Linked DNA regions of Pleurocapsa sp. PCC 7327. The protein of the gene in region 1 interacts with the protein of each later gene in a pairwise test. Links are inferred from orthologs where the notes say so. Each region holds a gene or a part of one and is shown on either strand. Other genes may lie near its edges. The genes, in order: gyrB and gyrA.

Region 1 (15,000 bases):
CTTCCGTGGGATCTTCTGAATGGACGAAACGGTGATAGAGGAAGTCGAGGGCGTAGTTGCGCAGTTCGTAGTAGGCAGGCTCTTCGAGGATGCGGGCGCGAACGCGAGGACGGGGGAAGGGAATCTCGAGAATTTCGCCAATCTTAGCAGCAGGACCGTTGGTCATCATGACTAAGCGATCGGCTAAGTATAACGCTTCATCGATGTCGTGGGTAATCATTAACACCGTCAGGCGATGTTCCCGCCAAATTTTAAGCAGTTCGTCTTGCAATTCTTCTTTAGTAATCGCGTCTAATGCCCCAAAGGGTTCGTCTAAAATCAAGATTTGCGGACGAATTGCGAGGGCACGGGCGATCGCGACTCGCTGTTTCATCCCCCCCGACAATTGGGCTGGCTTTTTATTGGCGGCTTCCGTCAATCCCACCATTGCCAAATGTTCCTCGACAATTGCCACTTTCTCGGCTTTGGTTTTGTCGGGATAAGCCCCCTTGACTGCCAGATAAACGTTTTCCAAGGCAGTTTTCCAAGGCAGTAAGGAGTAGTTTTGGAACACCATCATGCGATCGCGGCCGGGTTTGGTAATCAGTTTATCCTGTAGCTTTACCTCTCCCGTCGTCGGTTGATTGAATCCAGCCACCATGTTCAGCAGAGTTGATTTTCCGCAACCAGAGTGACCGATAAGGCAGACAAATTCGCCTTCAGAAACGGTCAGATCGACCCCTTCCAAGACTGGATAAGGACCGTTAGGCGTGGGATAAACCTTGGAAACTCCATTAATCGAGAGCAAAGTTTTATTTTCTCGAACTGACTTTGGTTCGGTATTGGTGATAGCTTGCATTTTTAGGTATCAATCGTTACTGCTGTACTGCTATAGTTTCGTCGATGAGAATTTCCGAGATGCGGAACTCCCGTCGAATGTCAAAACGTTCGATATAACTGACCGGATCGTCTGGATCGAACACCATGCCATCAAATAACGCAAAGCTATGACGATCGGGTTCGATATCGGGCAAGCCCAACTGACGACAGGCTTCGCCAAAGAGATCGGGACGGCGTACCCTCTCTAAAATTTCGATCCAGTTTCTAGGAAAAGGCGCGTATCCCCAACGGGCAAGTTGGGTGAGAATCCACAAGCCTTCTACCCGTCCGGGACAGTTGGTTTGGTTTACATGAAACTGATTGAAACGCAAGATCCGTTCTGGGGGTGCCCCCGTGCCGCGATTGTAGGGATCGAGGAAGCCGGGACGAGTGTACTCTGGTAAGGAGCCGACGTATTGCGGCTGACAGAGTAAGTCGAGGATTTCTTCCCGATGGCGGCGATCGTCGCAGTATTCGCAAGCTTTCAGTAAAGCTTTGACGAGGGCGATATGGGTTTTGGGATATTTAGCTACCCAGTCTTCCCGTACTCCTAACACTTTCTCTGGGTGACTCGCCCAAATGTCTAAGTCGGTGGCGATGACGTAGCCGAGTCCTTCATAAACGGCGCGGGAGTTCCAAGGTTCCCCGACGCAGTAGCCGTCGATATTTCCGGCTTTGAGGTTGGCGACCATTTGCGGCGGCGGAATGACGGTTAGGCTGACATCGCGATCGGGATCGATCCCGCCAGAAGCGAGCCAGTAACGCAAAAGCAAATTGTGCATCGATGATGGGTGAACCATTCCGAAGGTATGCACTCGATCGGAATTGTTGGCTAGGGCAGCTTTCAAATCCCGTAAAGTCTCGACTCCCCACTGCTGGAACTGTTTGCTCAGAGTGATGGCATTGCCGTTGCGGCTGAGTACCAACGCGGTAATGATGGGAACAGACGGTTTCCCCCCCGCACCGATGGTCATGCTCAAAGGCATTCCAGCGACCATCTGCGCTGCATCTAAACGTCCCGTTGCCACGCCTTGGGCGATCGCTTTCCAACTCGGTTCGCGACTGAGATTAACTTCTTCTAATCCTTCTTCTTTAAAGAAACCTTTTTCTTGGGCAACGATGAGCGGTACGCAATCGGTTAAGGGAATAAAGCCGATTTCCAGGTTAATTTTTTCTAAGCCATGACGAGCGATCGCGACTTGCTTGTGGGGAACTTGTCCGACTTTTTTGGCGCGTTTCTGCTGGTTGAGGAAGTAGACGATCTCGTTGCGCATCGCATAGTAACTGGGATGGTTGACCACTTCCAGACGATGGCGAGGACGGGGTATCGGTACGTCGAGGATCTGTCCGATATGTGCCTCTGGACCAGTGGTGAGCATCACCACGCGATCCGAAAGCAGTAGCGCTTCGTCTACATCATGCGTCACCATAATCGTTGTGACGTGGTTCTCTTCGACAATTTGCGTCAATCGCTCTTGCAAATTGCCTCTGGTCAGCGCGTCTAACGCCCCAAATGGTTCGTCTAGCAGCAACACTTTGGGACGAATTGCGAGGGCGCGGGCGATCGCAACTCGTTGTTTCATTCCCCCAGATAGTTCTGCCGGACGTTTGTTGGCTGCGTGTCTCAGACCGACCAAATCGATGTTATGCTCGATGATGCCTCGCCGTTCCCCTTTGGACAAATTGCCCAGAACTCGATTGACTGCCAGGGCGATATTTTGGCGTACTGTCAGCCAGGGTAAGAGGGAGTAGTTTTGAAAGACAACCATGCGATCGGGTCCCGGTTCTCTTACTTCCCGACCTTCGAGAACCACTCCTCCCGCTGTCGATCTATCTAATCCGGCAATGATATTGAGTAAGGTAGATTTTCCGCAACCGGAGTGTCCGATTAGAGAAATAAATTCTCCCTTTTTGATTTTTAGATCGATATTTTTCAGGGCGATATAACTGTCGCCATTTGGCAGGGAAAAGATTTTATCAACGCGATCGATTTCGATAAAAGAAGACATTATTCAATAGAAAGAATTTGAATGTAGTGCGGGCATCATACCCGCGCGAGCAAGATGCTCGCACTAACAAAGAAATTTACTTCTGTTCTTCGGGAACGACGAGACTAGCAATAAAGCCAACCAATCGATCTAGTAAGAAACCAACGATCCCGACGTAGACGAGGGCGAGAATTAAGGGGCTGAGACGGCCGCTATTGTAGGAATCCCAAATAAAGAAGCCGATGCCAACGCCGCCTACCAACATTTCAGCAGCGACGATTGCCAGCCAAGATAGACCAATCCCAATGCGCAACCCCGTAAAAATATACGGAACGGTTGAGGGAAAAAGAATATTGAAAAAATACTCAACTTTAGAGAGTTGCAAAACTCGCGAGACGTTTTGGTAATCGCGAGGAATTTGTTGAACTCCTACCGTAGTATTGATAATGATGGGCCAAATTGCTGTAATGAAAATCACGAAAATAGCGGAAGGGTTTGCCTGACTAAATGCCGTTAAAGAAATCGGCAACCAAGCTAAAGGGGGAACGGTTCGCAACACTTGAAAAATTGGGTCTAGAGCATCGAACATCAGGCGATTGGAACCAATCAAAATGCCCAAACCAATCCCAACAATAGCGGATAGAGAGAAGCCAATCCCAACCCTTTGCAAGCTGGCTAAAATTTGCCAAAATAACCCTTTATCCGTTCCGCCGTTGTCAAAGAAAGGATTGATGATGAGCGGATTCCAAGTTTCTTGGAGAATCGTTAAAGGTGCGGGAATCCCAGACTTGGATCCCCCGGCTAAAATTTGCCAAACGATTAAGAAAATTGCGATCGCTACAATGGGCGCAATAACTTTTCTGGGCGATTTTTGCAGGACAGGTAACAGAGAAGCCAATATATTATTTTGGGAACGAGTTCGTAGATTAGCAGTCATTTCGATCGGTTATTGGTTTTTGGTTAGTAGTTAGTTGGTATGGGGGAGTTAGTAGCGAGCCTTAGCAATTAGTAAAATACAAATACTATTAACGACTAGCTACTAACAACTGACTTTCTATACTTTCTTAATTGCCAGACTCTTGAGATATTCTTCTGGCTTTTCTGGATCGAACTGCACGCCATCGAAGAAGGTTTCTACACCGCGAGAAGTACTCTTAGGAATCTCTGCATCGGCAACTTTTAGTGCTTTAGCCGATTCTTTCCAAAGATCCTCGCGGTTGACTTTATCGACTAACTTTTTCGTATCCGTATCTGGCTTAATATATCCCCAGCGAATGTTTTCGGTTAAAAACCACAAATCGTGACTCTTGAAAGGATAAGAGGCATTATCTGACCAGAATTTCATTAATTGGGGGAAATCTTTTTTGACGACGCCCGTGCCGTAATCGATCTCGCCTTTCAGGCGTCCCAAAATATCTTTGACTGGAACTTTTAACCACTTATCCTGGGAGATAATTTGGCACATTTCTTCTTTGTTTTCTGGCTTGTCGCACCACTGCTGGGCTTCCATTACCGCCATCAGAAGTGCTTTAGCTGCTTTGGGATTTTTATCGACCCAATCTTTGCGCATAGTGAAGGCTTTTTCTGGGTGATCTTTCCAAAGTTCTCCCGTCACAATAGCTGTATACCCTAATTGCTGGTTAACTAGCTGAGCATTCCAAGGTTCGCCGACGCAGAAAGCTTCCATATTACCAGTTCGCATATTGGCTACCATTTGCGGTGGCGGTACGGGGATGACAGAAACATCTTTATTTGGATCAATTCCTCCAGCAGCTAGCCAGTAGCGAATCCACAAATCGTGAGTTCCGCCTGGGAAAGTCATCGCTACTTTAATTTCTTGTTTGCCGCCTGCTTTTGCTTTTTCAAAGGCTCCTTTGAGGGCTTTGCTATCCAAACCGACTTTTAGATCTTTGTAGGTATTCGCAACAGAAATTCCCTGACCGTTAGTATTGAGGCGAGCGAGGATATACATCGGCAGGGGTTGCTTGGTTTTGGTGATTAGACCCATTGTCATCAAGTAAGGCATGGGAGTTAAAATATGCGCCCCGTCGATGCCGCCACCGTCAGAACCCAGTTCCAAATTGTCTCGCGTGACGGGCCAAGATGCTTGCTTGACAACCTCTACTCCCGTCATGCCGTATTTGTCGAAAAGACCCTTTTCCTTAGCAATAATTAGGGGAGCCGAATCGGTCAGCGCGATAAAACCGAGTTTGGCGGTCGTGACTTCGGGTCCGTCACCTGAGGCAGCAGCAGGACTTGTCGTTGCAGTGGAAGAAGATGTCGGCGTAGTTGTCTGAGTATTGCTGCTGGTGCAGCCATGAAGAATCACTGTGCCTGCGGCGGTAGCACCTGCGGTTAAAATAAATTTGCGTCTAGATAGTTTGCTCATGTTTTCCCGATAATTTCTAGCTGTTAAAAAATAGGCAAGATTTAGAGATTTTCCTACAGATAACAAAAGTTTGTCGAAATTCGATCCCATGGGTAAATTAGAATCTCTGTGAGAAATAAATGTCTATTAAATACTTTTTTAGACAATTTTTCTCGGCAGTCAATTTGGGGAGTAATTCCATTGAGGCTTGGATTTTTAAATCATTGAGAGTTACTGGGTCGGTCGCACCAGTTTAGTTGGTTTCTCATGTTAAGGTGTCGTCAGCTAATTCCTTCCTAAATCCCAAGAATAAGCTTGTTTTTATCATGCATTTAGTTTGGCTTTATGCACAAAAGTAGTAGCGATCGATTCTTTCAATTTACAATCTTTAATGAAGGATATTGTATTTTTTGTTACAGATAATAATTTTTCATGCATTTTTAGCATCACAAAGATTTTTTATTGCATAAACTCAGTAAAGTCTGAGGAGCGTTTTTACTCTAGGCGCTTTTTATGGTACAATTGTATCAATCAAAAGCGTTCGAGAAAAAGTTTTTTAGTAGGGGTTCAGCCCTTAACAAACTTTCCTTAGAACTGCTCTAAAGCCGTCTGTAACCCTTTTGTGTTAGAATTTTTGAGGATTTTGCTGTCAAGAGAGTCGTTCGGCGGCTCTTAGCTTGATTTGAGGAATTTTATGACGAGCACGAGTAACTACGGTGCAGAACAGATTCAAGTTCTTGAAGGTCTAGACCCCGTACGCAAGCGTCCGGGGATGTATATTGGTACGACTGGACCGAGAGGACTCCATCACCTCGTTTACGAAGTGGTAGATAACTCTATTGACGAAGCGTTGGCAGGTTACTGTACCCACATCGAAGTCGATATTAACTCCGATGGTTCCGTCACCGTAACCGACAATGGACGCGGTATTCCCACAGATACCCATCCCACCACTGGCAAGTCAGCCCTCGAAACTGTCATGACAGTCTTGCACGCTGGCGGGAAATTTGGCGGCGGCGGTTACAAAGTTTCAGGCGGACTGCACGGTGTTGGCATTTCCGTCGTCAATGCCTTATCGGAATGGGTAAAAGTTACTGTCTGGCGAGACAACAAAGTTCACACCCAGCGCTACGAAAGGGGCATTCCCGTTACCGAGTTGGAAATCAAGCCAGAGAAGGAAGAGCGCACGGGAACATCTATCACCTTCTTACCAGACTTGCAAATCTTTACGGGCGGTATTGAGTTTGACTATAGCACTCTCGCCGGAAGATTGAAAGAACTTGCCTATCTCAATGCAGGAGTCAAAATTACCTTTTCCGACAAGCGAGGGAGCGAACCCCACGTCGAGACCTATTGCTATGAAGGCGGAATCAAAGAATACGTCGCTTACATGTGTCGGGAAAAACAACCCTTACACCAAGACATTATCTATGTGTCGGGAGAAAAAAATGGCATTCAACTCGAAGTTGCCATGCAGTGGTGCGTTGATGCTTACAGCGACAACTTGTTAGGATTTGCCAACAATATCCGCACCATTGATGGGGGAACCCATTTAGAAGGATTAAAAACCGTTCTGACGCGCACGCTCAATAACGTGGCTCGCAAACGAAATAAAATTAAAGACAACGAGCCTAACCTTGCTGGAGAAAACGTCAGAGAAGGACTGACGGGGGTCATTTCCGTCAAAGTTCCCGAACCCGAATTTGAAGGACAAACTAAAACTAAACTTGGCAATACAGAAGTTCGAGGAATCGTTGATTCCATCGCCGGGGAAGCCTTGAACGAGTACTTAGAATTTCATCCTCAAGTTGCCGATGCGATTATAGAAAAAGCCGTTCAAGCTTTCAAAGCGGCTGAAGCTGCCCGTCGCGCCCGCGAATTAGTTCGCCGCAAATCGGTCTTAGAATCTTCTCCCTTGCCAGGAAAATTAGCCGATTGCAGTTCTAGAGATCCCAGCGAGTCAGAAATCTTCCTCGTGGAGGGGGATTCAGCTGGTGGCAGCGCCAAACAGGGAAGAGACAGGCGCTTTCAAGCGATTCTGCCGCTACGGGGAAAAATCCTCAACATCGAGAAAACCGATGATGCCAAGATCTACAAAAATAACGAAATTCAGTCGTTAATTACGGCACTGGGATTGGGAATCAAAGGAGAAGAATTTGATGCGTCGCAGTTGCGCTATCATCGCATCGTGATTATGACCGATGCTGACTCGGATGGCGGTCACATCCGCACTTTGTTGCTCACATTCTTCTATCGATATCAACGGGAATTGGTCGATCGCGGTTTCATTTATATCGCTTGTCCTCCCCTCTATAAAATAGAGCGAGGTCGCAATCATTACTATTGCTATAGCGATCGCGAAAAAGCTCAAATTATCAATCAGTTCCCTGCCAATGCAAATTACACTATCCAACGGTTCAAAGGATTGGGGGAAATGATGCCCGATCAGCTTTGGGAAACGACGATGAACCCAGAAACCCGCACCCTCAAGCGAGTCGAGATTGAGGATGCCGCCGAAGCCGATCGCATCTGTACAGTGTTAATGGGCGATCGCGTTGCTCCCAGACGAGAATTCATCGAAACCCACGGTTCTCGACTCGAATTTACCGATTTGGATATCTAATCCCAATTTCAAAAATCCCTGCAACGCCTGAATTCCTAGGGGCATGGCATGCCATGCCCCTACTAGGGCGCTAACCGTTCTCTCAACCAGCTCCCATCTTCGAGCAAGCGATAGCGCAGGCGATCGTGCAGGCGACTGGGGCGACCTTGCCAAAATTCGATCGAATTGGGAATAACTCGAAATCCCCCCCAGTGAGGCGGGCGGGGAATTTCTTGTCCGGCATATTCTTCCTTGAGTTGGGCAAATCGCTTCTCTAAAACCTCGCGACTGGCAATAACTTGGCTTTGATTGGATACCCAAGCCCCTAGCTGGGAGGTTTCGGGACGACTGGCAAAATATTCGTCCGATTCTTGGGCGGAGACTTTTTCAACTCTACCTTCGATGCGGACTTGGCGTTCTAGTTGCGCCCACCAAAACACCAACGCCGCCCAAGGAGTTTGGATTAACTGCCGTCCTTTGGCACTGTTGTAATTGGTATAAAACGTAAAACCCTGTTCGTCGAAATCTTTGAGCAAGACCATACGGGCTGAAGGTTTGCCATCTGGCGCGATCGTTGCTAAAGTCATGGCATTGGGTTCGGGCAGCTGAGCTGCGACTGCCTCCGCCAACCAGACTTGAAACTGTTGGAAGGGATCGCGATCGGCATCGGCTTCGCTTAAGCCTGCAAGAGTATAATTTTGACGTAAATCGGCTATCGAGATGTTCGCCATCTAGCTTTAGATCGTTAATCGTTCGCAGTTCATTAATTGATTATGATAACGCCTGCTCAAGAAGCGATCGCCACCTTAATCGAATTGGCACAAAACGGAGAAATCGACCCTTGGGATGTTCCCGCGATCGACATTATCGACCGTTTTTTGAGGGAGTTGGGACTCCCCGACGAGATCGATGCCGTTCGAGGACAGACAAATTTACCTAAATTCGGGCAAGCCTTCTTGTGGGCATCAATGCTAGTGTTACTCAAAGCCGATACCTTAGCAAGTCTTGAAGCCGATGAAGAAGACATTGCCCCGGAAGAATTAGAGTTATTAGAAGAAGAAAATCCCCAACGCTCCCTACCGAGGGATTTAGAACGCCGCATCCGCAGGCGAGCTTCAGCACCGCCTCTTCGCAGACGACGGGTGACGCTGCAAGAGCTGATCGCGCAAATCGAACAAATTGCTGCCGAATTAGAGAAAGTCTCTGCTCCTGCTGCTGTAGTAGAGCGTTCTCGCCCTCAATCTCGCCGAGAAGCCATTCGCACGATCGCTCAACTCGCTCATCAGGAAAATTTGACCGAGTTAGCTAGCCGCTTAGAACAGTTTCTCACCTTTGAGTTGCCGCAGCTAGCACCCGAAAAGACGCAAATCGAGCTAGAAGAACTGTTGAACTGGTGGGCGCAAAGTTCGCTCAACGATGCCAGAGCTATGGGAGAAACTCCTAAAGCTAAGGATAAAGTTGGCGTTTTCTGGGCGCTGTTGTTGCTGTGTTCTCAGTCTAAAGTGGAGCTATCTCAAGCTGAATTTTATCAAGACCTTACAATTCAAGTGGTTCGCTAGATTGTCCCCTCGTTGAAAACGATTTTCTCGATTTCTGCGAGGTAAGTGCTAAACTGGGCATTATTATTCATCATAGTCATTGTCATTCGCGCCATAGGTGAGGAACAAGTATTCATGAAAGCCATGATTCTGGCGGCTGGTAAAGGAACTCGCGTAAGACCGATTACCTATGAGATTCCCAAGCCACTAATTCCCATCTTTCAAAAGCCAGTGATGGAGTTTTTACTAGAACTTCTACGAGAGCATGGCTTTGACCAAATAATGGTAAACGTGAGTCACCTAGCCGATCGCATCGAAGATTATTTCCGTGACGGTCAGCGCTTTGGCGTTCAAATTGCCTATTCCTTTGAAGGGCGGATCGTTGACGATGGGAAGTTGGTGGGAGAGGCGTTAGGATCGGCAGGAGGCTTACGGCGCATTCAGGATTTTAATCCGTTTTTTGACGAGACTTTCGTGGTTCTCTGCGGCGATGCGCTTATCGATCTAGATTTAACTGCAGCCGTCAAATGGCATAAAGAAAAAGGCGCGATCGCTACAATCGTTACCAAATCCGTGCCTAAAGAAGTCGTCTCTAGCTATGGGGTAGTCGTCACAGACGAGAGCGATCGCATTATCGCTTTCCAAGAAAAACCCTCGGTTGAAGAAGCCTTAAGCACCCAAATCAATACGGGAATTTATATTTTTGAACCAGAAGTCATCGACTTTATTCCACCTGGCATAGAATACGACCTCGGCAGTCAGCTATTCCCCAAGCTAGTCGAGAAAGGCGCTCCTTTCTACGCTGTCAATATGGATTTTGAATGGGTAGATATCGGGAAAGTCCCCGACTACTGGCATGCGATTCGAGCTATTTTGCTCAGGGAAATTAAAAATGTCGAGATTCCTGGAATTGAGGTCAAACCGGGCATTTATACCGGGCTTAACGTAGCGGTTAATTGGGATAAAGTAGAGATTACGGGTCCCGTTTATATCGGGGGAATGACGAAAATCGACGATGGCGCCAAGATTATCGGACCTTCTATGATCGGTCCGAATTGTAGGATTTGTAGTGGCGCTACAGTGGATAACAGCATCATTTTTGATTATTCCCGTCTGGGGTCGGGAGTCCGATTGGAGAATAAATTAGTCTTTGGTCGCTATTGCGTCGATAAAACCGGAGCGTCAATCGATATGAAAGCCGCTGCCCTCGATTGGCTCATTAACGATACTCGCAAAACGCCAAACTTTGAAGAAACGCAAGAGCATCAGGCCATCTTTTCCCTGCTCAATAACGGCACTGGCTCTGGCGAGTAGAGCTAGTTTTTATCCTTTAATCAACTCGACTGCATCGCGTCCGTCCACTTGCTGAAGATAGACTTTCACTCGTTCCTCAGAAGCGGTGGGGAGTTTTTTCCCAATAAAGTCGGGATGAATGGGCAATTCTCGATGTCCGCGATCGACCAAGACTAGCAAACGAATAGCTTGGGGTCTGCCGTATTCGGTAACGGCATTCAGAGCAGCGCGGATAGTGCGCCCTTTATAAATAACATCATCTACTAGAATAACTATTTTGCCAGTGAGATCGAAAGAAATTTTAGTTTTCTCTGGAGTTCGTGTCTTAATGCGATCGAGATCGTCCCGATAAAAGGTAATATCGATCGCTCCTATGGGAACCTTGACTCGTTCGAGGATCTCGATTTGATTGGCTAGCATGGAAGCTAAGGGAACGCCTCTAGTATAAATTCCCAATAAAACAACTTGAGAAAGATCCCCCGATTTTTCGACTATCTGAGAAGCCAATCGGGTAATGGTGCGGCGTATCTCTTCAGCTGATAGAATTTCAATAACTTGTGTCATTTTAGCGATCGCTCAGTTGTCCTTTGTCATTAGTCATTGGATAGTGTTAGTCGCTACTGGGAACTACATCTGGTAAGGAACGCCTAAACCAGTAAACCCATACAAGTGCGATCGAACTAAGAAGAATTAGAGTTAGACTGACCATCTGAGCCATTTTTAAAGAACCAAACATTAAGCTGTCGATACGCAATCCTTCAATCCAAAAGCGACCGATACTGTAAGCAACGAAATAGACTAAGGCGATCGTACCCACTTTTAGGCGTTCTCGATGTTTCAATCCCCACAAAAAAATATACATCAGCAACAAAAAAACGAGTAAATTCCAGATTGATTCGTAGAGAAAAGTAGGATGGAAATACTCATAATCGAGATATTGCGGCGGGCGATTGCTAGGGGGAATATAAAGTTTCCAAGGTAAATGGGTTGGCTTACCAAAAGCTTCCGAATTGAAAAAATTGCCCCAACGTCCAATCGCTTGTCCCAAAGCAAGTGCGGGAACGACAATATCGAGCAATTGCCAAACGGAAATTTTATTAAGACGTGCAAAAATCATTGCTGCTAATGTTCCTCCGATAATTGCCCCATGAATGGCGATTCCCCCTTTCCAAATTGCTAAGATATCGCCGGGACGTTGGGCGTATTCTTGCCACTGGAAAATGACGTAATAGAGCCTCGCAGAGGGAATAGCAGCAATAATTAGCCAAATAGCTAAATCTCCAATTAAATCTGGATTAATATTACGACGCTTGGCTAAATATTGCGATAAAGTCACCCCAATCAAGACGGCAGAGGCAATTAAGAACCCATACCAGCGAATGCTTACGGATCCTATCTCAAACACGATCGGACCGGGCGATTGAAATCGAAAGGCTAACAGCATGGAAAATAAAGAATAAGGTTAGAATCAATTGGGATCGTGATTAGTTCAAAGTTTAAAGCTTAGAGTTCAACGTTCAAAATGTTTTGCTGGCTAATTTTAAACTGTTTTGGTTAATCCTTAATTTTTGCAATTTGACCGAGCCTTGTTAACTTAGCCAATGATAAATTTAATCTATCATTCCCAGTTTTCCTTTGCACAAATGCGATCGCGTGGTTGGCAGTCGGCTCGCTGAGTTACAATTCAACCAGGGTAAGCTTTTTATAAAAATGCTCGAACATCTACAAACTCAACTTTACCAACTCGAACAATTTGCCAATCGCCTGGTTTCCCTACAGTTAACTCATCTGAGCGGGGTTAGCCTTGCGATTATTTTCCTGGCAGGACTGCTGACTAGCTTGACACCTTGCATGTTATCGATGTTGCCTATTACGATTGGCTACATTGGCGGTTATGAGGCAAAAGGGAAATGGCAGGCTGCCGTTCAGTCTACTTGGTTTTCATTAGGATTGGCGACTACGCTGGCAGGATTGGGAATTATTGCCGCCTCTTTAGGACGGGTTTACGGACAAGTCGGCATCGGACTGCCCATTTTGGTGAGCGCGATCGCGATTATCATGGGGCTGAATTTACTAGCATTGCTGCCCTTGCGCTTTCCTTCCTTGGGAGCTACCGATTGGATTAAAGAAGAATTTCCGACTGGTTTGCGTTCCTATTTATTAGGTTTAACCTTTGGTTTGGTTGCTTCTCCTTGCAGCACCCCCGTTTTGGCAAGTCTACTCGCTTGGGTTGCCTCGACGCAAGACTTATTACTGGGAGCGGGATTGCTCCTTTCCTATACTGGCGGATATGTTACACCCTTGATTGTAGCGGGGACTTTTACGGCTTCTCTCAAAAAGTTACTAGAATTGCGTCGTTGGTCGGGTTGGATTAAGCCGGCAAGTGGAGTGCTGCTAATAGTATTTGGGGTCTTTTCTCTTCTATCTCGGCTTCCTGTAGGAAGTTTTTAAACCGATCTCATCCTAATTTTAATATCCCGATCTTTACCAAGAAATTTATCAAAAACTATCTGCATTGCTCCAAAAATCCAAAATCTAAAATCAAATGACAATTTCAGATTCATCGAATCCCTCAGAGTTGCTATCTCTACCTCAACAAGGATTTCGTTACCTTATAAAAGTTATTACAGATCTTCGTTTGGCAATAGTTTTACTCTTGGTTATTGCCATTTTTAGTGTTAGTGGAACCCTTATAGAACAAGGGCAATCGCTGCAATTTTATCAAGAAAATTATCCAACAGATCCAGCATTATTTGGATTTATTACCTGGAAATTTATTTTAACTTTAGGGCTGAATCATGTTTATAGTACTTGGTGGTTTTTATCCTTATTAATTTTGTTTGGAACGAGTCTAACTGCCTGCACTTTTACTCGTCAATTTCCTGCTCTCAAAGCAGCTCGACATTGGAAATTATATCAGCAGCCCCGTCAGTTTCAAAAACTTGCTCTCAGTGCAGAACTTGATACGGGGTCGCCTAAATCTCTACTTCCTTTGCTAAAAAAGCGTGGCTATAAAGTTTTTCAAGAAAGTAATGCTCTCTATGCCCGTAAAGGGATTATTGGACGGATTGGTCCTATTATCGTTCATGCAGGGATTTTGATGATTTTGGCAGGAGGAATTTGGGGTACTCTCACGGGTTTTTTGGCACAGGAAATGGTGGCGAGTGGCGAGACATTTCAGATCGGAAATATTTTAGAATCAGGTCCTCTAGCAGCGCCACAAATTCCTAAAGATTGGGCAGTTAAAGTCAATCATTTTTGGATCGATTACACGCCTAATGGAGAGATCGATCAGTTTTATTCCGATCTTTCTGTTATTAACGAGCAAGGAGAAGAATTAGACCGCAAGACAATTTATGTTAACCAACCCCTGCGTTATCGCGGCGTGACTTTTTATCAAACCGATTGGGGGATTGCTGGAGTAAGGGTGCAAATTAATAATAGCCCCATTTTCCAACTGCCGATGGCTCAGTTGAATACCAATGGAAGAGGTCGCCTTTGGGGAACGTGGATTCCCACAAAGACCGATTTGAGTGAAGGAGTTTCCTTGATTGCCAGGGATCTGCAAGGCACGATGGTAGTCTACGACAATCGAGGCAATCTAGTCGGTGCAGTGCGTTCTGGAATGGCGATACCAATCAATGGAGTAAATTTGAAGATCCTCGAACTCGTTGGCAGTACGGGATTGCAAATTAAGGCAGATCCAGGCGTACCAATCGTTTATGCTGGGTTTGCTTTGTTGATGGCGGGGGTAGTGATGAGTTACGTTTCTCATTCCCAAATTTGGGCATTGCAGGAGGGGGATCGCTTTTATATCGGTGGAAAAACCAATCGCGCCCAAGTCAGTTTTGAGCGCGAATTGATAGCAATTGTAGAAGAACTCAAATTGGAAAAATCCGCTCAAGTTATGGAAACAGTTTAAGTTCTACAATTATCAATGCGATCGCACAAATCTTTTAATCATTTTTATATGAAGAATGCCCGCTTCATAAAATGGCTCTCCTGCTGATTCAAATCCTAGCTGTTTATGTAGTTCTTTAATATATTCCTGAGCATGGATAACAATCTCTTCATAATTCTCGTTCTTTTCAACAATTTCTGTAGCTGCCTTCATTAATTTTTTCCCAATTCCCTTGCCTCTAGCTAAAGGTAAAAGGGCTAATCTTTCTATTTTGGCTGTTTTTTTATCTAAGAATCTAATTCTTATCGTTCCTACTGGCTGACCGTTTAAATAAGCTAAAAGATGTGTAGCTGTTTCATCTCGACCATCAAATTCTACTTCTGGCGCTACTCCTTGTTCTTCTTGAAAAACTAAGCGTCGAATAGAGTGAATTGTCGTTGCTTCTTCGGTAT
Region 2 (15,179 bases), 1.6 Mb from region 1 along the record:
TATGGCTTTATCGGCAAATACATGTCCCAGCCTCAATTTGTCTCTTGGGGACTAACCTTTGCCTCAGTGGTTCTAGGATGTTTATTCTTTATGGAGACGAATACTAGACGACTGCTAGCTAAATTACTTGCGATCGCAACCCCTTGGAACTATTCTTTGACTGGCTTGGGCAAATTATTTAGTTCCTATAGCCTAAATGAAGGAGTCATGCTGATTGCTATTTTGATATTGGCAACGGCTGTTCTCCTGATGGAGCATATCGCTATTTGGCAGCGGAAATTTGAGTACGAGTTACTTCTCTCTCCTTGGGTATCGCCAGTATTGCTTGGTTTAACTGTCCTACTGGCAGAAAAAACCCCATCGAAGTTTATTTATTTCGAGTTTTAGCGGGAAGGGAATTCATTAGAATTCCCTTGCTCGAGCGCGAAAGTCCTATAGGCGAGGACTTTCGCGCTCGCTAGATAAGGCTTTCAGTCCATGTTAATGGACTTATGCTGTTAGCCAAGAAATTGATTTCTTGGGGATCGTTAAACGGATTTGATATTATTCAACGTTCAGTTGTCGATGAATTTTAATTCCTCGACTTGCCATAGTTTCCTCAAATAAATTAGTTGGCAAGACTTGTTCTACCGGAAAAATTCCAGGTTGGTGGAGTTTTCCTGCTAGTACTAATTGGGCAACGCCTCCCGTTCCATATCCAGCAGCAATTGCTGTATTTTCATGTACCATTGTCGAGTAATATTTGACATTGCGATCGCCTTTCTTGCCGCTTATTTCCGTTCGCATTGCTACCCCAATGCCGCTAAAGCGATCGGTCACGGAGGTCATTTTATAACCGACATGAGAAAAAAATTCAACTCCTTTTTTACTCTTAACCCATGCCGAAGGAAAAACATGAGCTGTAATCCAGGTTAGATGATTATATAGATCGGGAACTGACCCAAATTTTGTAATAACGTTTTTGACAGGAAAAGATTCAGCAAAGGTATAAGTTTCTGGCACGTCAAACCAATAAACGCCTGTCTTGCCATACGGTTTGGGAAATTCTATAACTTCTCGTTGGGTGTAAGGCAATTTTTTTTGCCATTTGCCATCTATCCACACCTCGAATGGTTGTTGCAATCCCAAGAAAGTCGTTCGCATGACGGTAATACCAGCACCGCCAGAACCTGCTACAACATAACTGAGATGAATCGTTTCGGCTGCGTCAAGCTGTTCTATTCCTTGACGAACCATACTATTAGAAATTCCTGGAAAAACTCCCGTATTTAAAATTGCCGTAATACCAGCCGTTTTTGCTTCGTCTCGATAATTGATAACCTTCTGATAGAAAGAACGGTGGTCGCTAACATCGATATAATTAACGCCTTGTTCGATACAAGTTTTGAGAACCCGACCATCTCGATAATGAAACGGTCCTGCACAATGAATGACTAAGTTAGAAGTTGCGATCGCAGCTCTTAATCCTTCTAAATCTTCTAAATCTAAGGCAAGAAATTGTAGAGGTTGTTTAATATCTTGTCTGGGTTGGCGACCCGTAACAATAACTTCTGCATCGGTGTGGTTAGCGATATCTTGAGCTACGCTACTCCCAATTCTTCCACAACCCCCAATAATTAAAACTTTTTTAGTCATTTTTTTTAGATTAAAAATTATTTCAAAGATCGTACCCGAACATACAAGGCTATTTCAGTCTATTAGGTTAATATTTTAGCTCCAAGAAATTTATTTTTTAAAGATTTATCTTTCTGTATTGCTTATCCTGTAGGGAGATCGATTTTAGCGCGATCGCGTTCAATTATAATGGGATGGGTTACGATCCAATCGATCGAGCGCTAAATCGGTTCCGAGTAGAAAAACCGAGATTGAGAGGCAAGTCTTGTAGATATGCCATGTCTAAATTTACTCGAAAGTTTTATTTTCTAGTCATTTGCGGGGTTATTGTTGGCATTCTAATTTTATATATAGCACGCCTCGATCGCTTGCGTACCAATATTTCTGTCACTACTGAGAAAGAAAGCATATCTCGCCATCCCAATGCAATCGCTGCTTTAGAAGCAGGAATCGAGTCTTACCAACACTCACAAATGCTAGATGCAGAGATAGCTTTTCGTAAAGCGATCGCACAGGATGCTAACTTAGCGGAAGCATATAACAATCTAGGGGTAATTCTTTTTTGGAACGATCGCTCACAAGACGCGATCGCTGCTTTTAGGAAAGCACTCGATCTTAAGCCATCCTATCGAGTCGCTAATACCAATTTAGGCTGGCTGTTGAAAACCGAACATTACTTCCAAGAATTCATAGAAGCTTATGCCAAAAAAATGCCTGTTAACCCCAATGAGTCTTTAGCTAGGTATAGCCTAATCCTGAAACCAGCTTCCGATCGGTGGGACTATAGTACCCTAGCCCAGGCGATCGAGCAATACCGATCGCAAGTAAAAAGAAATCCTCGTAGTGCTTGGTCTCACTATAATTTAGGAATAGTGCTAGATATGCTGGGGGATTTACCCGCCGCGATCGCCGAGTACCAAATAGCCGTCGATCTTCAATCAGATTTTGCAGAAGCTCATAGCGATCTAGGGAATGTTTTAGGAATTTTAGGAAAAGAAAAACAGGCAATTTTTCATCTAACCAAAGCACGAGATTTATTTCGGAAAAAAAGCAAAATAGATTATCGAGCAACTAATAATTACAATGCTTGGCAAGCAGAACAATTAATCGCTCAATTTCAATCTAAGTCAGACAATAAAAAAAATCTTGCCTTTAATTCCTCTAAGTTAATGGCAACTGCTTTTGTTGAAGAAGGAAAAATCCTGTCTCCCGATCGAGTTTATGCAAAAGTTAGTCCATCTATTGTTTGTATCGAAAAAGAAACGAGCCAAGACGGCGAATGTGGCGGTGGTGGCATAATTGTTACTTCTGATGGGTTGGTTCTTACTAACCAGCATGTTATCGGAACGAAATCAACGGTATCAGTTAAATTAAAAGATGGAAGAAAGCTTACTGGCAAGGTTTTTGAAAGCGATTTAGTTTTTGATTTGGCTTTATTAAAATTACAAGGAGCTAACGATCTGCCAAAAGTTACTTGGGCTGATACCAAGATTAAAGATGAAGCAGGAGGGGAGTTAATTTTAGTAGATTCAAATCCAGTTTATGCAATTGGCTTTCCTTTCCCAGAAGAATGGAAGATGTCCAATGGACAGGTTCTTAAATTACAGAGTCAAAAAATACAATCTTATAGAACGCTTTTAAAAGCTTTTATAACTTCTAGTGACTTAGTTCTCCCCGGATATAGCGGCGGACCATTGATTAACTCTTATGGACAAGCGATCGGGATCACTTCTCACAGACATCGAAAAACCGGTGTAGGAAGACATATTTCAGTTGGAACAATTAGAGGTTTTATCGATGAAGTAGTTCCCTGGCTGAGAATAACTAATGGGAGATGGGAGAACTTATATTAATTTATCTTATATTAAGGTTACAGGTCTTTAAAATTCCTGGGGTTTGACGATGTTTTCTCAAGTTGATTGATGTTATGAATGAGTTTCGAGATTTTTCTGTTTTAAAAGCCTTGACCATTCCTCCTTTGTTAGCGATCGCCTGTTAAGGAATAACTCGTTTCCCTAAAATCACAAAAGACTGCGATCGCGCTGCAACCGTTCCCAGAAAAATCCTGCGACATTGGCAACTTGGGAAACAAAAAATAAGCCAGCCAATAAGACTCTTGGATGGCGAGATGGGATAGAAAAAGGATAGCGCAGTAGGTCGGTATAAAACGTCAGTGGCTCGACTTTAATAGGTTCTAGATTGCGTTGCGAACGGACTTGGTGAAAATGAAACGCGCCGCGACCGTAGTTAAAATGCTGCCGCCAAAAGGTAGGCAATGAAAGTTTATGGGCATGATAGACTAAAGCTTCCGGGACGTAAACCATTGTGTAACCGCGATGCAACCAGCGATCGCACAATTCCCGATCCTCTCCTGCCGCCAAGGGAAACGTCGTATCGAAGTAGCCAAGCTCGCGAAAGCGTTCTGTCGATAGGGCAAAGTTATTAGAAGTAAAGAACGCAGCTCGCTGGGGGTCGCGATTGTAGTAAGTGTAAAGATAATCGACTAAAAGCTGGCTGGCTTCTGAGTAGAGATTCTCAGATAATTCGTTAATTGTATGACCGCCGAGCAAGCCATCGGGATACCGGTCGAAATGGGTTTCGAGCACCTTCAACCAGTTGGGATCGGGTTGACAGTCGTCGTCGGTAAAGACAAGAAACTTTCCCCTCGCACTGGCGGCGCCCGTATTGCGGGCAGCGGCGGGTCCGGCGTTAGTTTGCCGAATGAGCTGGAGGTTGAGTTCTCCTCTAAATGGCGATACGACTGAATCTAGCGATCGCGCGCTACCATCATCAACGACAATAACCTCAAAGCGATCGCGCGGGTAGTTCAGACGAGTTAGGGACTTCAAGCAAGTTTCCAGTCGCTCTGGGCGATTGTAAGTGGGAATAATGATGGAAAAGAAAGGCTGTTTGGGTTCCATAGTTTTATATTTTTGTCAAAATGAGCGATGGAATTTCCAGTCTCGCTTATCCTCAGAAAGTTTTTTCAGCAGGCATATATTATGAGAGAAAAATCTGATTCCTCCGTAATCTCTTTCAAAAGGATTCTGTAAAAAGCGGTAGGCAACTCTCATTAAATACGTGGATAAATTTGGAAAATTGCCAATTTTGACAACTTCATAGCGTCGGTTTCTTAATATGTAATACAAAACTTTCCTAATTCCTGGCATCCATATATCGTCAAACAACACATATCCTTTTTTTGAAAATTGTGTTTCTGAACTAGATCGTAGAGAATGGTGCCCGTCTCGCGAGGAGTAGCAACGGGGAAAGGATTAATCGAATTTCCCTCAGCGTCTTCTACGTAGCCAGTCTCGTAAATATTTTCTAGGATTGCATTCATGGTTTTTTGCTCAAACATAAGATAGAAAAGTAGAAGCTATAGTTTCATAAAAACTCTTAGTTGAGCGAGCAATCAGAATATCTAATTATTCTGACTCCTGACTCCTATCCTTTCCAAGGCTATTCTCTCGCTGACGTTGCTCCTAATTGAAGCCGACACAGTTCCCAAGCACTCACGTATCTGACATAAAACATAATCAGAGACACTTGAATTTTCTGGTTTAATCCTTGCAAGCGCGAATCTCGAAAAGCATTAAAGACAAAAAATAAAGGAGGAATCATATTGCGCCATAAACAATCGAGAAACAGCTTCTGCTTTTCTAAGCGAGAAGATACGTTTTTACACTGCCGCTGATAGCTTCCTGCTGCTAATCTGATCGTTCTTTTGTACAGTTGAGCCAGAGAATATCTTGCTGGATGCGCCACGCATACGTCATCGGCATAAATTTGCACGTATCCCCCAGCAAAAACCCGCGCTCCCCACTCAAGATCGCCATTCGATTTTAAACTTGCATCGAAAGCTCCGACGCGCTCGATGACTTCTTTAAAGGTAAAAACATTGGCGGTAGCCCCACCTTTATACTCCTTAAGTAATTTCTCCTGAGGAAACGCAGTAATACTTTCATAAAGTTCGACTGCTGTCGGTCGATCTGGGTTTTTGAAAAAAAGGTCTATTTTACCGACTACTTGCCCGCAGTTAGGAACTTTGAGCAAATTGTTTACTCCTTTTTCTATCCAATTTGGAGCGGGAATACAATCTGCATCGGTGAAGGCGATTACTTCTCCTTTAGCTAGCGAGATTCCTTTATTGCGAGCGGCGTAGGAACCCGGAATGCTTTCATCGGTTAAAATAGCTTGTCTAAATCGAGCGACAATGCTTTGAACTTTTTCGCGATCGCTCGAACCGTTATCGACAACAATTATTTCATAAAGCTCTTTTGGATAGGTCTGTTTTTCTAGAGCTTCCAAACAAATTTTTAGATGCTCGGAATCGTTGAAAACCGGAACGATCGCAGAAACAAACGGTCCAGATTTGTACTCCATGATCCGATGATTTTGACGGGTTAATAAAATCTACAATGAGCGAGAATTTTCCTCGGTTAACCATCTATCAATTTCTCTATTTTTTGGGTTCGTTGAGAATAAATCCCGCTCCTATTCCCTTGGCTGGATTGCGCAATTTAATATCATTTTTTATTCCTACTTCCGAACAAGGCAATTTAGTAATCCAGCATTTATTAGTCCAGTTGGCTGGATAGGTGTACTCTACATCATTAATTTTTGCATATATTAAATCAAAACTCGGTAATTTAGAGGGGAAAACTAGGCGAGATTGTCCTCCCGCGATCGCAAGAGAAACTACAGCTAAGCCAATTGCTCCTAAGCGAGCGAATTGTTTAACTCTAGTCAACTCGATTATTTTGAAAAAATGAGATAAGAGAAAGTTTTTCTCTCCCCTAACCAAATAATATTTAGCTAAAAATAAGGCAGGGATTGCAATTAAATATCCCAAAGCAAATCTTAACAAAGGAATTTTAGTATATATGAAAGAAGTTCCTAATATCCCCAAAGCAATTATCCAATTTTGCCCCCTCATTTTAGGAGGATTCGAGCTTCTCGATGTTATTAACATCCAAATTGATAAAATTAGTGAAGTAACAAATAACAGAAGCATTATTTGTAATTTGATTGAAGATTTTATCCAGGTAAACCGCTTCTGGAATGCTTCCAATAAAAAATTATCGCTACCAGACGGCATATCTAATCCGGTTATCTTTGACGTTTCTTGGACAATGGTTTGTTCTGGAACCGACCAAGGTAGATCGACGCACATAAACTGGGAAGGATAGAGGGGACATCCAGAGGTAGTAATACTAAATAGAGCATTAGGTAGTAACGCAATAGCGACTAGGATAACTCCCACAAAAACTCGTTTGATCGCTAACTTTTTCCCAAAAACATAAAACAAAAAGCCGATCGCTAAAAGCGGAATAGCACTCAGCTTTATACTAACTGCTCCAACAGAGAGAATCAGCGGGATAAGATAGGCATCTAAATGAGAAGTATTATTCTCTATTAAAAGGGATTGATAATAGTTAGAAATGAGTAAAATACTCCAAGCTGTGACGCCGATAAGAAGCGTTATTGGAACGTCAGGAGAAAAAGATACCAGAATAGATTCATTCAAAAAAGCCGATAAAGTATAGGCACAAATAATTACGCTTGAAAAGAAAATAAAAAACCAATCGGATAACCGAAGATTTTTGGTAATTCCTCGCTGCAAACAGATTAAAAAATGGAAAACATAAATTAAAAAAACAAATCCGTTAGTAATTGCCCCGACGCGATCGCCTAAAAATTGAGGGGTTAACGGGGCAGAAAAAGCAAACCAAGATGAGGTAAACCCAAATCTAGAATGAATCAAAGCCAATCCAGGAACGGCTCCAAATTGAGATAGCCATTGAATGGAACCGAGATGGTAAAGACCCGTATCGAACCAATTAATTTGTTGGGTCGTTAAAGCGGCAACGATTATTTCTATAGCGAGAAATCCTGTAATTAATTTCGGAGAAAGAAGCACTCGAAAACTAAAAATCTCCCTCCTCGCCTGGCGCGATCCCAAAGACAATGCAACTAAAGCGATCGCGACTGTCCCGCCGACCAACGGCGATAGGGGAACAACCAGCGAGACGGCAAGCAACGATATGCTAGGAGCGATCGTCCCCAACCAAACGGCAATCATCAAGCGATCGCTCCTGCGATCGAAGCAATCTGCTTTTAACCAATTGAGAACGGCTATTCCGATAGCAGGACAAACAAAAATTAGTATCGTCCAAACGACGAGCGTATATAACATGAAAATTAAATTGTCTAACTATCCTCGTGCCAACCTGCTAAGAGAGCAGCATTTTTTCGGGGCAAGGCATTGCCTTACCCCTTCTAACGACTTGTCTCAGACTTGCGCTGCTTTTAATTCCTGTTGTCGTTTTTGCCACTCTTCTTGAGTAAATTCCTCGTGATAGGAGCGTTCCGTATTGACGTTCCAGAGATCGTGTTCCTCTCCGAGAATGTTTTTAGCAGCTAAAAGCGCCGTCAGCATCGAGTGGTCTTGGTTGTTGTAGCGGTGCATGCCATTACGTCCGACCGTTTGTAAGTTTTCAAAGGTTTCGATGTAATCGCGAATGACCTGGAGGTGCTTGTAATAATTGCGATCGTAGACGGGATATGCTTTGCGCTGGCGAATGATCGTACCGTCTTCAACCTTGCTAGCATCGACGAGACCCAAACTATCCAATTCTTGCGTTGCCAAATCGAGCAATTCCGTATCGGACATCTCCCAAATAGCATCGCCTTCGCTACAGAAATATTCCATTCCCAAACAAGTCTTGGTTTGGTCGGGAACCATCGCCGGACTCCAATTCTTGAAGTTTTGGATGCGACCGACTTTCACCTCCGGACTGTGAATGTAAATCCAGTTGTCGGGAAACAAGTCTTCTGCATCGACAATCAGCGCTACGATTAAGAAATCTCGATAGGAAAGCGATCGCGCTGCGTGCAAAACTTCCTCTGGCGGAGCGGGATCTAGGCGCTGAAGCAAGGCGGTGACGGGCATGCTAGAAATAAAATGATTTCCGCTAATCTCGATAGTTTTTTCGTCGTGTTGGGCAATGACTCTCTTGATGCGGCTGCCATGTCTCTCGATGCGAACGACTCTGGTATTGAGACGCACTTGTCCGCCTTTGTCTTCCACCAATTCCTGACACCGTTCCCACATCATTCCCGGACCGAGAACTGGATAGTCGAATTCTTTAATCAGACTCTTGGCATTGGTTCTCTTAAATAGAAGATTAATGACAGCTGCCTTGAGCGACATGCCTTTGATGCGCTGTTTCGCCCATTCGGCTTGAATTTTACTACAAGGAATGCCCCAGACTTTTTCGGTATAGGTTTTAAAAAACGTTTTGTACAGACGTTTGCCAAAACAGTGCGTTACCCATTCTTCAAAAGTTTGCGGGTCGGGACGCTTGATGAGAGCTTTTAATTTTTCCTTGAGATAACTCCAGACGACTAGGACACTGAAAATCGGTCCCAGATTCGATAGGGTACTGGAGAATGAGAGGGGATAGTCAAAGAACTTATCTCGGTAGTAGATTCGCGAGAGGCGGGGAACTTTAATAAAATCATCTCCGAGTATCTCGTACCACAGTTGTTCGACCTCTCCTACTTTGGTAAAAAAGCGATGTCCGCCAATATCGAAGCGATAGCCTTTGTAGACCTCAGTGCGAGCAATACCGCCCACTTTATTATCTGCTTCTAGTACGAGGGGACGAACGCTATTCTTGACGAGTTCGTAAGCAGCAGTTAAACCTGCTGGACCTGCTCCGATAATAACGACGGGATGATGTTCCATGTTAGCCATTGATAGTTCTTTGGTTTGAGTTATAGGGAATTGTGCTCAGTAGATGGCGAAGAATACCGATCGCAAATGCTAGTCCGCTGTAGATGTAATAAAGCCAGTGCCAAGGAATGGTCGCGATTGCGAATACCGTCCCACGCTTGTGATAAAAAAACTGGTAAACCGGACGATTGATTGCCAAAAGTGTTATGCAGAGGATGAGAGCAAGCGGCAAGGCTGGAAACCACCACCACGCCAACACTGTAGACCCCAACAAGGCGTGGGCTAAGATGACGCTAACTCGACTAGACCACTGCAAGTTCAGATCGTTCTTTACCTGGCGATTTCGTAAAATTAGAGCAGTCCAGGGAAGCGCTCGGTAAAAAAAGTCTGCTTTCAATAGGGAAATGACTTCCCATCGCTTGAGATGCTTGACTTGTATGTTTTTGGCAAGTTTAATCCGGTAGCCAGCTTGCTTGAGGCGATAGCCCAATTCAATATCTTCTATGCAAGGAAGGCGATAACTTTCATCAAATCCTCCGATTTTTAGGAAAATATCGCGACGGATTGCCCCACAAGCTCCCCAAAAGGTAGATGCTTCTTCACTGCTCGTCTGATGGGTGTAATGATGAAATAAGTTTTTATACTGAGACAGAAAATTAGTTGCCCCAGGCGAATCGTCGTAAGAGCCGATTGAGGCTGCCAAGTCGGGTTCGTCACAAAAGACACGACTGACTTGTGGAATCGTGCTAGCACAGATAGTGACATCGGCATCCAGAAAAAAAAGAATCTCGCCTGTAGCTGCCCTAGCTCCCAGATTTCTCGCCTTTGCCGGACCGCCAGCGCTAGGAATTCTCAAGACGCGCATGCCAAACGCTTCTGCTATATCTCCTGACTCTTCATCGCCATCAGCGACAACGATAATTTCTGTTTCTGGCGGTGCAAACTCTTTTAGGCTCGACAGACACTGCCGGAAAGGTTTGCCCCCGTTGTGTACGGGAATAACTACTGAGATCGATGGTTGTATCCGATTTCTCACAGTTTTTCTCTACTAAGACTATTAGTCGCTAGGTTAAGTGCTTTTAGTTTAATTTCAGGAAAGTTTCTGAAATTGACATGAAAAATACATGAAAGTTTTTTCACGACGATCGACACTGGATCCTAACACATGTTAACAAAGCAAGGATCGCGCTTAAGGAAGATCTATGTTTTGTTATAAGGTAAACTAGCATAACTTATAAGATTTCGGTTAATCCTCAAATCCTTCTCGTTACTAGCTGAGTTTTTAACATTCTCTTTGCCCAAGCTGGCAAATTAAATAAGCATCAATGGAGAGATTTGCATAAAGCGTTTGTGAAAATCGCTCTTGGGCAAGCTTTTGATTATTCATTATATATTTGGCGATAGAGTCGGCGATCGCAAACGAAAAATAGATTGAAAATATGAGATTTTTAAGACTTAATTCAGATAAAATTTGGTTTTTTGTCTTTTTTGTTGCTTTTAATTGCTTTTGCTTATCTGAATTAAGGGATTTTATCATTTAATGCTCGATCCAAATAATCCTGTCGATTTAGTGCTGCGATGGAAAGAACAACAGTATATCTATCGCGGGATATATCCTTACGACGTTACACTAGATTCTCTCAAGCTCGATCCAAAGATTGGGGAAATAAAATCGGGAGGATATCCTCTTTGGGCATTTTTTACTTTATATGTTAAATACTCTTCTCAGACAATCAAAACACTTTGCCGACGAGGGATATTCAAGTATAGCTTTTTTAACCAACTTAGGAATTGCCCCTACAAGTGCAACAATATTGCTAGCTTTGATCGGCGTAGTAGCTGTTACAGTCATTTTTTATACCTATCACAATTCCTCGCTGCTAACGCTTTTTGCGATTGCTTCTGTAATTGGAAGAGTTTCGACTTATCATAGGTTTTACGATAATGTTATGCTAATCTTCTTTTTATTAGCTTTGCTGAAGATGACCTTTAAAAATCTTCACCGATTAAACATTTTAGTTTTGATGTTGGTAGGAATAAGTTTGTGGCTTCCAGGCAAAACTGTCGGGGTAGATAATCTTGGCATTCTAGTACAATTTTTTTTCAGTTACTTGTTTGGAGTTTGGGCTTTGTTTATCTTCTCGTTCAAATCAAGTTTTATTCGGGAGACGGAAGTCAAAAATCTTCTTAGGAAAATCACTATTAGTTATTATTTATTTGCCAAAAAAAATAAAAATATTAGACAGGAGATATTGAAAGTAAATATTTTTTTGATTCTGATTTTGCCAAGCGATCGCCACAATCTAAAAAACTTAACCCCTCAAAATCAAAAGCTTAGAGTTATCCTCGATTTTTGAAGCAGTCTTGGCAAAAGCCAAAAAGAGACCCTGCATGTTAAAATAGTTAAGAAACTCGCGATTTTTACCGTCTTCTCGGTTAAAAAGAAGGCGTTTTTTGCTCGTTATAATTGCTTTTTAGCTGTCTGTCTCTTACATTAACAGATTAACGGAGTTTTTTCCCCTATGACCTTCTCTCAAGATCGGATTATTCCTACGGATCTGAGCAACGAAATGTCCCGATCTTACTTAGAGTACGCGATGAGCGTCATTGTAGGACGGGCACTTCCCGATGCCAGAGATGGTCTCAAACCAGTTCATCGCCGTATTCTCTACGCAATGTACGAACTGGGATTGACCCACGATCGCCCGTTTCGTAAATGCGCCCGCGTGGTCGGGGAAGTCTTGGGCAAATACCATCCTCACGGCGATACGGCAGTATACGATGCCCTAGTGCGAATGGCGCAAGACTTTTCCATGCGCCATCCCCTCATCGAAGGACACGGCAACTTCGGTTCGGTGGATAATGACCCGCCAGCTGCGATGCGTTATACCGAATGTCGCTTGCAATCGCTATCAACTAACGCCCTGCTTCGAGATATCGAAGCAGAAACCGTCGATTTCGTCGATAACTTTGACGGTTCGCAACAGGAACCCGTCGTCTTACCTGCCAGGATTCCCCAGTTACTCCTCAATGGATCGTCGGGAATTGCAGTGGGGATGGCAACAAATATTCCTCCTCACAACTTAGGAGAACTGGTCGATGGAGTCGTGGCACTGCTGCACAACCCACAGATGACCGATACCGACTTGATGCGCTATATCCCCGGTCCCGACTTTCCCACCGGAGGACAGATTTTAGGTCGCGCTGGAATTAAAGAGGCATACACTACGGGACGCGGTTCGATTATCATGCGGGGAGTCGCCCAAATTGAAACCATCGAACAGCATGGTCGTCCCGACAGGGAAGCGATTATCATCACCCAACTGCCCTATCAAACCAATAAAGCAGCGCTCATCGAGAAAATCGCCGAACTGGTTAACGACAAGAAGATTGAAGGAATTTCCGACATTCGGGATGAAAGCGATCGCGATGGCATGCGCATCGTCATCGAACTCAAGCGAGATGCCTATCCCCGCGTCGTTCTCAATAACCTCTACAAGCAGACTCCCATACAAGCTAACTTCGGTGCCAATATGCTGGCGCTAGTCAACGGAGAACCTCACCTCCTAAGTCTGAAGCAATTTCTTCAAGTCTTCATCGATTTCCGCATCGAAACCATTACCCGACGCACTCAGTACGAACTGCGCAAAGCCGAAGAAAGAGACCATATCTTGCAAGGCTTATTGATTGCTCTCAGCAATCTAGATGCGGTCATTCAGCTAATTCGAGGGGCGGCAGATACAGCAACGGCAAAAACACAACTGGTAGGACGATTTGGCTTGTCTGAAGCGCAAGCCGATGCCATTCTACAAATGCAACTGCGACGTTTGACGGCATTAGAAGCCGAAAAGATTCAAGCCGAACACGAAGAACTGCAAGCTAAAATTGCCGACTTGCAGGACATTCTGGCGCGGCGAGAACGGATCGAAGCCATTATCGAACAAGAAGTCCAGCAAATCAAAACAGCCCACGCAACTCCCCGACGGACAGAAATCATACAGGCAGAAGGAGAACTGGTCGATACCGACCTAATTGCCAACGAACAGGCAGTCATTTTATTAACCGAACAGGGTTACATCAAGCGAATGCCTGTCAATACTTTTGGGGCGCAAAATCGGGCAACCAGAGGCAAAGCAGCAGCGAAGATCAAAGAGGATGATGTCGTAGAGCATTTCTTGACTTGCTGCGATCACGATAACATCCTGTTCTTTAGCGATCGCGGCGTAGTTTATACGCTCAATGCTTACCACATCCCTGCCGGATCGCGGTCCGCTAGAGGCGTGCCCATCGTGCAAATGCTAGCCATTTCCCAAGGGGAAAAGATTACCTCAATCGTAGCGGTGCAAGAATTTACCGAAAATGACTACCTGATCATGCTGACGCGCAAAGGCTACATCAAAAAAACCGCACTCTCAGCCTTTAGTAATATTCGTGCCAACGGACTCATTGCCATTTCCTTAGAAGAAGGCGACCAACTGCGCTGGGTAAGACTTGCCCGCGAAGAGGATAGCATCATTCTTGGTTCCAAAGGAGGCATGGCAATTCACTTCAAAGCCGACAGCCAGCAATTGCGTCCCTTGGGTCGCGCCACGCGAGGCGTAAAAGCGATGAAACTAAAAGAGGGCGACGAACTCATCAGTATGGATATCCTACCCAGTCAAGTCGTTGCTCGTATTGGTACGGCTGAGGAAGAATCGGAAGATGAAACCCTCGAAAATGAGGAATTAGTCTCGTCGGAAGAGGCAAATCAAGGTCCCTGGCTGCTGGCGATTACCACTTGCGGGTATGGCAAGCGAGTTCCAGTCTCGCAATTCCGACTGCAAAACCGGGCAGGTATGGGCGTGAGAGCAATCAAGTTCCGTTCCGCACAAGATCGCTTGGTTGCCATTCACGTGGTCAATCGGGAGGATGAGATGATGATCGTCTCTAACCGAGGCATTATTATTCGTCAGGCAGTAGATGCTATCTCGCTGCAATCGCGGATGGCGACGGGAGTTAGGGTGCAACGTCTTGACGATGACGACGCGATCGCTGCGGTAGCTCTAGTTCCACCCTCAGCTGAAGGCGAAGAAGATCCCGAAGCAGAGTAGAAAGTATCTGCAATCCATTAAAGTAGGTGGGGACATGACATTCTATGTCCCTACCCCCCCCTTAAACAGCTAGCCTTCGCCACCTTCATCGCCTTCGCCACCTTCGCCACCTTCGCCGCCTTCACCGCCTTCACCGCCTTCACTAGCAGGACTAGCAGGCGCTTGTTGTGTAGGTTGAGTCGTTTCTTCACCAGCTTCGCCGCCTTCGGTGTTTTGAGCGCCACCACAAGCACCGAGAGTAGTCGCTAAGGTAACGGCGAGAAACAAACTGATTGCCTTAGAATTCATAGTCTTCCTCCTCAATTAGTCTTCTGAAGTTCGATCGGCTAAGTTTGGTAGTATAGCAGGCTGTATTTTTTTTAATTTAAATAGTAAGATTACTTCTAATTGATAAAGGTTGTCAAGCATACCATTGTCAAGCTTTAGGTGATATTTCTCTCTCTTTTTCTGTATAATGATTCTGGCTATCGATAACATTCTTACCCCAGAAGAACTCCAATTTGTTGTTGAGAGTTTATCTCAAGCTAACTTTGTGGATGGAAAAATGACCGCAGGTTGGCATGCTAAGCTCGTCAAAAACAATATACAACTGGAAAAAACTTCCGAAAGGGCTGTAGAGCTGACAGATCTGGTTAAGGCAGTCCTAGAGCGCAATCTTTTACTAAAAACTGCCGTCCTGCCGAAAATTATTCACTCAATTCTGTTTAGCCGCTACGAAAAAGGAATGTCCTACG

The links.
Region 2: the proteins of gyrB (region 1) and gyrA interact in binary tests that used the Escherichia coli proteins (3 or more experiments, as listed by UniProt). The link is inferred for Pleurocapsa sp. PCC 7327 from one-to-one orthologs.

What each region holds. Positions count from the first base shown.
Region 1 is NC_019689.1:3,455,029-3,470,028, forward strand. What follows is about bases 5,413-8,372. They hold gyrB (DNA topoisomerase (ATP-hydrolyzing) subunit B), read left to right. Parts: upstream 5,413-5,908; coding sequence 5,909-7,837; downstream 7,838-8,372. Other genes in these bases: pdxH (pyridoxamine 5'-phosphate oxidase), read right to left, coding at 7,900-8,372. Also shown: PLE7327_RS15400 (ABC transporter ATP-binding protein), read right to left, coding at 1-838; PLE7327_RS15405 (nitrate ABC transporter ATP-binding protein), read right to left, coding at 855-2,867; ntrB (nitrate ABC transporter permease), read right to left, coding at 2,944-3,783; PLE7327_RS15415 (CmpA/NrtA family ABC transporter substrate-binding protein), read right to left, coding at 3,901-5,235; more of pdxH, read right to left, coding at 8,373-8,547; PLE7327_RS15430 (segregation/condensation protein A), read left to right, coding at 8,587-9,375; PLE7327_RS15435 (NDP-sugar synthase), read left to right, coding at 9,490-10,668; bifunctional pyr operon transcriptional regulator/uracil phosphoribosyltransferase PyrR, read right to left, coding at 10,678-11,211; lgt (prolipoprotein diacylglyceryl transferase), read right to left, coding at 11,258-12,091; PLE7327_RS15450 (cytochrome c biogenesis protein CcdA), read left to right, coding at 12,358-13,098; PLE7327_RS15455 (cytochrome c biogenesis protein), read left to right, coding at 13,193-14,569; PLE7327_RS15460 (GNAT family N-acetyltransferase), read right to left, coding at 14,582-15,000. UniProt on the Escherichia coli protein: DNA gyrase negatively supercoils closed circular double-stranded DNA in an ATP-dependent manner to maintain chromosomes in an underwound state.
Region 2 is NC_019689.1:1,889,955-1,905,133, forward strand. Bases 11,523-14,661 are described here. They hold gyrA (DNA topoisomerase (ATP-hydrolyzing) subunit A), read left to right. Parts: upstream 11,523-11,877; coding sequence 11,878-14,445; downstream 14,446-14,661. Other genes in these bases: PLE7327_RS08480 (hypothetical protein), read left to right, coding at 11,523-11,712; PLE7327_RS08490 (hypothetical protein), read right to left, coding at 14,515-14,661. Also shown: PLE7327_RS08430 (MBOAT family protein), read left to right, coding at 1-387; PLE7327_RS08435 (saccharopine dehydrogenase family protein), read right to left, coding at 544-1,635; PLE7327_RS08440 (trypsin-like peptidase domain-containing protein), read left to right, coding at 1,893-3,467; PLE7327_RS08445 (glycosyltransferase family 2 protein), read right to left, coding at 3,636-4,535; PLE7327_RS08450 (hypothetical protein), read right to left, coding at 4,748-4,957; PLE7327_RS08455 (glycosyltransferase family 2 protein), read right to left, coding at 5,077-6,000; PLE7327_RS08460 (hypothetical protein), read right to left, coding at 6,077-7,813; PLE7327_RS08465 (NAD(P)/FAD-dependent oxidoreductase), read right to left, coding at 7,910-9,367; PLE7327_RS08470 (glycosyltransferase family 2 protein), read right to left, coding at 9,369-10,391; PLE7327_RS08475 (hypothetical protein), read right to left, coding at 10,638-10,892; more of PLE7327_RS08480, read left to right, coding at 11,065-11,522; more of PLE7327_RS08490, read right to left, coding at 14,662-14,733; PLE7327_RS08495 (Fe2+-dependent dioxygenase), read left to right, coding at 14,900-15,179. UniProt on the Escherichia coli protein: A type II topoisomerase that negatively supercoils closed circular double-stranded (ds) DNA in an ATP-dependent manner to maintain chromosomes in an underwound state.